One region of the Herbaspirillum sp. SJZ099 genome, then DNA from elsewhere that is predicted to be linked to it. Evidence: predicted binding sites of a transcription regulator. Region 1 holds the regulator's gene; each other region holds the start of a gene.
The links. The regulator FliA, encoded in region 1, starts transcription of late flagellar genes. The targets are predictions, from matches to a motif close to CTAAAGTTTNNNNNNNNNNNGCCGNTA.
Positions count from the first base shown of each region.

Region 2: FB597_RS18595 (DUF4088 family protein) is a predicted target of FliA. The motif match lies at 1,283-1,309, and genes of this name have one in related genera.
Region 3: motA (flagellar motor stator protein MotA) is a predicted target of FliA. The motif match lies at 1,337-1,363, and genes of this name have one in related genera.

Region 1 covers NZ_VIUO01000006.1:213,847-216,111, reverse strand. Annotated here, with positions in the region: gene FB597_RS14760 (MinD/ParA family protein) at 1-534, shown strand, start outside; gene FB597_RS14755 (RNA polymerase sigma factor FliA) at 540-1,274, shown strand; gene FB597_RS14750 (flagella synthesis protein FlgN) at 1,620-2,081, opposite strand; gene flgM (flagellar biosynthesis anti-sigma factor FlgM) at 2,110-2,265, opposite strand, start outside.
Region 2 covers NZ_VIUO01000012.1:13,976-16,240, forward strand. Annotated here, with positions in the region: gene FB597_RS18590 (DUF3047 domain-containing protein) at 1-385, shown strand, start outside; gene FB597_RS18595 (DUF4088 family protein) at 458-1,177, opposite strand; gene FB597_RS18600 (DUF1304 domain-containing protein) at 1,351-1,704, opposite strand; gene FB597_RS18605 (hypothetical protein) at 2,022-2,265, shown strand, end outside.
Region 3 covers NZ_VIUO01000001.1:695,689-697,953, reverse strand. Annotated here, with positions in the region: gene motB (flagellar motor protein MotB) at 1-298, opposite strand, end outside; gene motA (flagellar motor stator protein MotA) at 363-1,223, opposite strand; gene FB597_RS03045 (class I SAM-dependent methyltransferase) at 1,405-2,214, opposite strand.

The DNA of each region.
Region 1 (2,265 bases):
ATCGCGCGCCGCGCGGTGCCCGCGGCCGGCCATCCGCAAGCGGGCCGGCTGGTCTCGATCTTCGATACGCTCATTGAGCAGGCCGAAATCACGCTGGTCAACGGCGTATTGGCGGAGGATGACTCGTTTCCGGTATCGACCATGGAAATGGGGGAGATCGTCATCCAGCTCTCCACCAGCGCATCGTCGATCAAGGCCGCCTATGTGCTTTTGAAGAGCTTGACCGACAGGATCGGGCGCCGTCCGTTCAGCCTCATCATCAACGATGCGACCGAAGCGGAAGCGCAGACCGTCTATGCCAACATGGCGCAGGCGGCCAGTCGTTACCTGGCGGCGCAATTGAATTTCCTCGGATCGGTTCCGGCTGACGATCATATCCGGCGCGCCTGCGGGCAAGGCAGGGCGGTGATGGACGTGTTCCCGTTCGCGGGCGCGTCGATCGCCTTCCATCGCTTGGCCAAGCAACTGGCAGGGCAGGATGCGGCAAAAAGCGCTTACGGCATGGCAACCGACGGTGCAAGTCTCGGAGTGTGACGTGCATGTATAACGTCAAGGGAAAAACAGGCAAGAACGATTTGCTGGAGCTGCATGCGCCGCTGGTCAAGAAGCTGGCGCATCAGCTCAAGGCGAAGTTGCCCCCTAGCGTCGAGGTGGACGACCTGATCCAGGCCGGCATGATAGGCCTGCTGGACGCGGTCAACCGTTATGAGGAAACGCACGGCGCACAGTTCGAGACCTATGCCGTGCAGCGCATCCGCGGCGCCATGCTGGACGAGTTGCGCAGCAGCGACTGGCTGCCGCGCAGCATCCGCCAGAACGCGCGCAAGGTGGAAGATGCGATGCAGGCGCTGCTGCAGAAACTGGGGCGCCAACCGCAAGAGAACGAAGTGGCGCAGCACATGAAGCTCAGCCTGGCCGAATATCAGGCCATGCTCACCGATTGCGGCGGCCACCAGTTGATCTACTATGAAGACTTCCACGATGACGACAGCGGCCATGAGCATTTCCTCGATCGCTACCAATCGGCCGAAACCGACAATCCGCTGCAGAACCTGATCAACGGGGGCTTTCGCGAGGCCGTGGTCGAGTCGATCCGGGCCTTGCCGGAGCGCGAGCAAATCCTGATGGGTTTGTATTACGAGCAGGAGATGAACCTCAAGGAAATTGGCGCCGTCATGGGCGTGTCCGAATCGCGCGTATGCCAGCTGCACAGCCAGGCGATATCGCGCATGCGTTCCTACCTGCGCGAGCATGCCTGGTCCGGGGTGGCCTGAATCCCGCTGCTGATGCGCCCCATGGCGTGGTCAGGGCACGGCAATCACAGAAAAACGGCATGTACTACCGTAACGCCGCTTAGTTAAGGCAAACTCTCTCGCGCAATCATCAAGAGTCCGTTCGGGCTGAGTAGGCCCGCCAGGGCCGTATCGAAGCCAGCATGCCGGCGTCAGCGGGTCTTGCCTGCCCTTCGATACGCTGCTACGCAGCTACTCAGGGCGAACGGAGTCTGAACTCCACAAACAAAAATGCCGTTCAGCGCTTAACTGAACGGCATTACGGTATGCACCGGGCTTTTTTATATGGCTTGCGCCGATTCCCGGTCGAGGAACCTGCGGTCGGATTTACACCACGCCAAGGCGGCGGCCGACCGATTTGATGCTGCTTTGGCCATCCGGGCCATAGAAGTTGCCCGCGTTGGACTTGCCTTGCAGGATGGTCAGCGCGCTTTGGTTGATCGACAGTTTCTTGCCGATCAGGAGGCCGTTGACGCGGTTCAGTTCCTTGGCGTCTTGCGCCAGGTCGAACAGGGCAGCCCAGATTTCCTTGTCGTCATCCGAACCTTGTTCATTCATCCACTGTTGCATGCCGCTTTCATCGTCGGCATAGCCAAGGCTGGCCAGGAGCTGGTGGCGCTGGCCGGCGAGGGTGGTCATTTCGGCAACGATGGTGGCCTTTTCGCCGATGAGGTCGGTCATGCCTTCGGACGCGGTCTCGGAGAGCAATGCTTGCTCCTGGCGCAGTTTTTCAACCAGCCGGGCCAGCGCCGTTTTTTCCTGTGTCAGGCTGTGTGCCGGGTTGCTCATGGTCTGTGATGGTTCGTGCGAATCCGGGTTAGGCCTTGCGCGCGTTGATCAGCGTCTGGACGGTATCGAACAGGCCGCTGGCGACCTTGTCCGGGTCGACCTGGAAAGTGCCGTTGGCGATGGCCGCCTTGATTTCCGCGACCTTCTTGGCATCGAAGCTGCCGTTGGCCTTGGTTTCCAGCGA
Region 2 (2,265 bases), on a different contig from region 1:
CGTGCTGGCGTTCGACGGCGACCATGACAAGCTGTCGTTGATGGACACCATCCTGTTCGACACGGCCAAGCTGCTGACCGGCCACGAGCTGCCTTATGCCACGCTGATGTACATCTGGGAAAACAAGGCGCCGGCAGGCAGCGTGATCGCCAATTCCCGCACCGGGCGCATCCAGATGCTGGTGGCCGAAAGCGGCCCGGTCAATGTCGGGCAATGGGTGGAATACAAGCGCAATGTGGTGGAGGATTACGAAAAGGCGTTCGGCGAAAAGCCGGGACGGCTGATCGGCGTGGGCGTGCTCACCGATACCGATAACACCGGGCAAAAGGTGGAAGCCTGGTATGGCGACATCAGGCTGATGCGCGAGGTTGACGCCGGCGCGTGAACAGGCGCCAGACAAACAAGGCCTGCCGGACGTGCGCCGGCAGGCCTTGTTGGCGTTGATTGCATTAATCCATCACACGCCGCGCCACCATGCGGCGACATGGCCCCAGAACCCCTTCGGCCCTTCCGTGAATAGCCAGGGCTTCTGCGCCCTCAGGCGCTCGATCATCTCCTGCTCCGCCTTTTCCGACACATTGCCGTAGGCGCGTCCCAGCCGCAGCAGGCTGCGCAGCGCCCCCAGCTTTTCACGCGCCACCGCGCCGGAGGCATGCTCGATGGCGATGTGCGTTTCGCGCAGTTCCTGCACCAATGCGTGCGCCAGTTGCGAAGCGGGGGTTTTCAGTTTTTCCTGCACCACGGTGATGTTGGTCACCGAATTCTTGATCTGCGCGGCCAGGATATCGATCTGCGATTCGTCGCCCTTGGCTTGCTTGACGATGGAGGCTGCCCAGGCCTTGGAAGCGGCCAGCAGGTCGTCCGTGCTCCAGTCATGGCGCACCGCGATGTAAAAGCCGTAGTTGGAGGCCTGCGAGATCAGGATCTCCACCACATCCGGAAAATCCTTGTCCAGCGCGCGCTTGGCCCAGGCGTACTGGCCCGAGAGCATCAGGTGCTGGACGCCGTCCTCGGTCAGGAAGTGAGGATTTTCCGAGACCTTGGCCAGCAAGAAACCGTCGAATGTCGGGGAGACGAAGCCTGAATCGATTTTCGTCGACAGGCGAACAAAGTTCTTGTAATCGCGTTGCAGCGATTCGTATACCTCGTCCTTGAGGTTGAGTTTGATCTGTTTCATTGCCCTTCCCCGAGCGTGTTTGAGGTGGTCGCGCCGGCATCGCAGGCGCAGCCGGAGGTTGTCATTTCTTCACGGTTTTGTGAGAAAGCAAGCTTGAATAGTGATTATCGGCCAGATCGGCCGAAAACTTTATCCGGGGAAATTCCGGCCGCCGCTGTCGCAGGGGGCGCAGGTCATCGTGCGGCCAGCAGGGCGAGCAAGGCTAGCAGGGCCGGCAAGGCCTGGACATAAAGGATGGAGCGTTTCGCGGTGAGCCCGCCGTAGATGCCGGCGAGCAGTACGCAGGCGACGAAGAACAACTGCACCGGACGTTCGCCCGCGGCGACTCCCCACAACAGGCCGGCGGCCAGGAAGCCGTTGTACAGGCCCTGGTTGGCGGCCAGCACCCGCGAAGCCTCGGCGGCTTGTTTCGACTGGCCGAACGTCTTCAGGCCGATGGGTTTGGTCCACAGGAACATCTCCAGCACCAGGATCCAGACATGCTCGATGGCGATCAGGATGAGCAGGGCGGTGGCGAGCGTTTGCAAGGGGTTCTCCTTTTTCGTTATGGGGCGCGTCCCAGGCGAGGCTGGGCGCTTTTGCGATCATGCCCGAAAGCGCCAGCCCCGCCAATGTTGACGCTGTACCGGCACGGCTGTCGCATCGCCGCCACCGCCGGCTTGGCAGACCTGCTCCGCTGCGGATAGAATGCGGCCACGGGCGCGGCAGGGCGCCCAGTCCCGCGAAAGCCGATGCACCTGCCGTCTGCGGAAGTACCCTTCTTGGAACCTGCCCAGGTTCTTGAACACAGACGTTGAACCTTGATAGTCGTGGCGGGAGACGACGCTTGAAAGGAACAAACGTAATGTGGTCTACCCAATTCCCCCACGCCATTCATATCGTCGAACCCGGCTTCGGCCGCAGCCTCGCCAACAGCGATTTCCTGCGCCGCTATGCCAAGCGGCTGCTGCGCGCCGCGCATTCCGAGCGCAGCAGCGAGGCATTGCCCGTCCTGCGGCGCATTGTCGCCATGCAGGTGACGCCGGAAATTTCCGTGGCCGAACTCCACCCCTTGCGCCGCAGCCTGCAACTCAAGCATGTGCTGCATA
Region 3 (2,265 bases), on a different contig from region 1:
CCTTGCGCAACTGGCCGTCCTGGCGGGTCAGGTCCTTGCCGCCGCCGGGCAGCACGGTATTGGCGTCGCCGCTGCCGGAGCCGCCGGCCATGGCCACCTTGAGCGGGGTCTTGAAGTATTCGGCAATACCGTTGAGATCGCCCTTGGCGGTCGAACCCAGTAGCCACATCAGCAGGAAGAACGCCATCATCGCGGTCACGAAGTCGGCGTATGCGATCTTCCAGGCGCCGCCATGGTGGCCGCCGCCCCCCTTCTTGATCCGTTTTACGATAATGGGACGTAGCCCTTCGTCGGCCATGTCTCTACTCCTGCTCGGTGCTGGTGGTTGCTGTCAAAATCGATGGTCGCCGGTTCGGTTCGCCTTACTTGCTGCGCGCCTGCTTCACGTGCTCTTCCAGCTCGAGGAAGGTCGGGCGTTCGGTCGAGAACAGGACCTTGCGGCCGAATTCGATCGAAAGCGCCGGTGCATACCCGTTCAGGCTGGCCAGCAAGGTGACCTTGACGCATTGGAAGATCTTGGTCGACTCGTGCAGCTTTTGTTCCAGCAGGCTCGCCAACGGCCCCACGAAACCGTATGCCAGCAAAATACCGAGGAAGGTGCCGACCAGCGCGTGCGCAATCAGCATACCCAGCTCGGAAGGCGGGATGCCCACCGATTCCATGGTGTGCACCACGCCCATCACCGCCGCCACGATACCGAAAGCCGGCATGCCGTCGCCCAGCTTGGCGATGCAATGCACCGGGATTTCGCCTTCGTGGTGGTGCGTTTCGATTTCGTTGTCCATCAGGTTTTCGATCTGGAACGCGTCCATGTTGCCCGACACCATCAGGCGCAGGTAGTCGGTCATGAATTCGATCAGGTGATGGTCGGCCAGTACGCCCGGGTACTTGCTGAAGATCGGGCTGTTCTCGGGCTCTTCGATGTCGCCTTCGATCGACATCAGGCCTTCCTTGCGCGACTTGGTCAGGATTTCGAACAGCAGCGCCATCAATTCCATGTACAGCGCCTTGGTGTACTTCGATCCCTTCAGGACCGACGGCAACGCCTTGAGCGTGGCCTTGATGGCCTTGCTGCTGTTGCCGACCAGGAACGCGCCGCCGGCCGCGCCGCCGATCATGAGCAGTTCGACTGGCTGAAACAGCGCCCCCAAGTGGCCGCCAGCAAGGGCAAATCCGCCGAAGACGGACGCCATGACAACGACATATCCAATGATGACTAGCAAGTGCCTACTCCCGTCCCGGTGGCGTTGAGTGTATTTTCACGTTCGTCAGATTACATGTATTCCATTCAAGCAAATGGGGGAATACATATCCGAAAAACGTCCTTCCTTTTCGATTACGGCTGAAAACGGGGAAACTTAATACGTTTCGTCTCGCCTTATTTCGGAAGCCGCCCTCTTTCCGCTAGCGCGCGGCCGGCGATATGCGCCATCCATGCAGCGCCGGCCCGCCTCCGGCCGGTTGCACCACGATGTCCGGCGGCGCTCCCGGGATATGGAACTCATAACTGAGCAACAAGGATCCGGGACGCATTTCCGCCGACGCCTTCTGCCACAGCGCGACCATGGCGGCCGGCGACAGATAGGCGAACACGACGTCGTAGTCGGCAAAATCGAGCAGCAGGTAGTCGCCCCTGATAAAACGACAATGGTTGCCCGCCAGGGCGGCGCGTACACGGCTGACCAGCCATGGCAAGGGAGCGATTTCGATACCGGTGAATTCGCTGTCCGGCCGGCGCCGCGAGAGATTGAGCACGGCGCCGCCCAACCCGCTGCCGATATCCATGAAGCGGATCGGGCGTCCGGCCGGCAACAGCCCGGCCACCGCATCCCATGCCGCAAGGCCGGAAGGATAGAACGGCACCTGGCTGCGGAAGGTCGACCAGAACAACACCAGCATGAACAGGAAGATGGCCAGGAACAGCCAGGAAGGAAGATGCAAGTGCGCCACGCCCTGTGCGGCTGCAGGGAACACCAGCAGGATGAACCACCACCAGGCCGCCATGCGCCGCAGCCGCGCCAGCAGCGCACCAATCAAGCCATGCAGCAATGATGTCTGGAAAGGGGAAAATGGCGCAAGGCCGGCGCGCTGGGCAATCACGTCCAGCACATTGGCGCTGACCAAGCCAATGCAAAAGAAGAACAACGCCTGGATAGCCGGAGTCTGCAGCAAAGGCTTGCGGCGCGCTCCGGAATCATTCTGGTCTGCGGGCATCTATGCAAACGGGCTCATGGAGGTGTACGCGTACTGCCGATTGCCAGACCG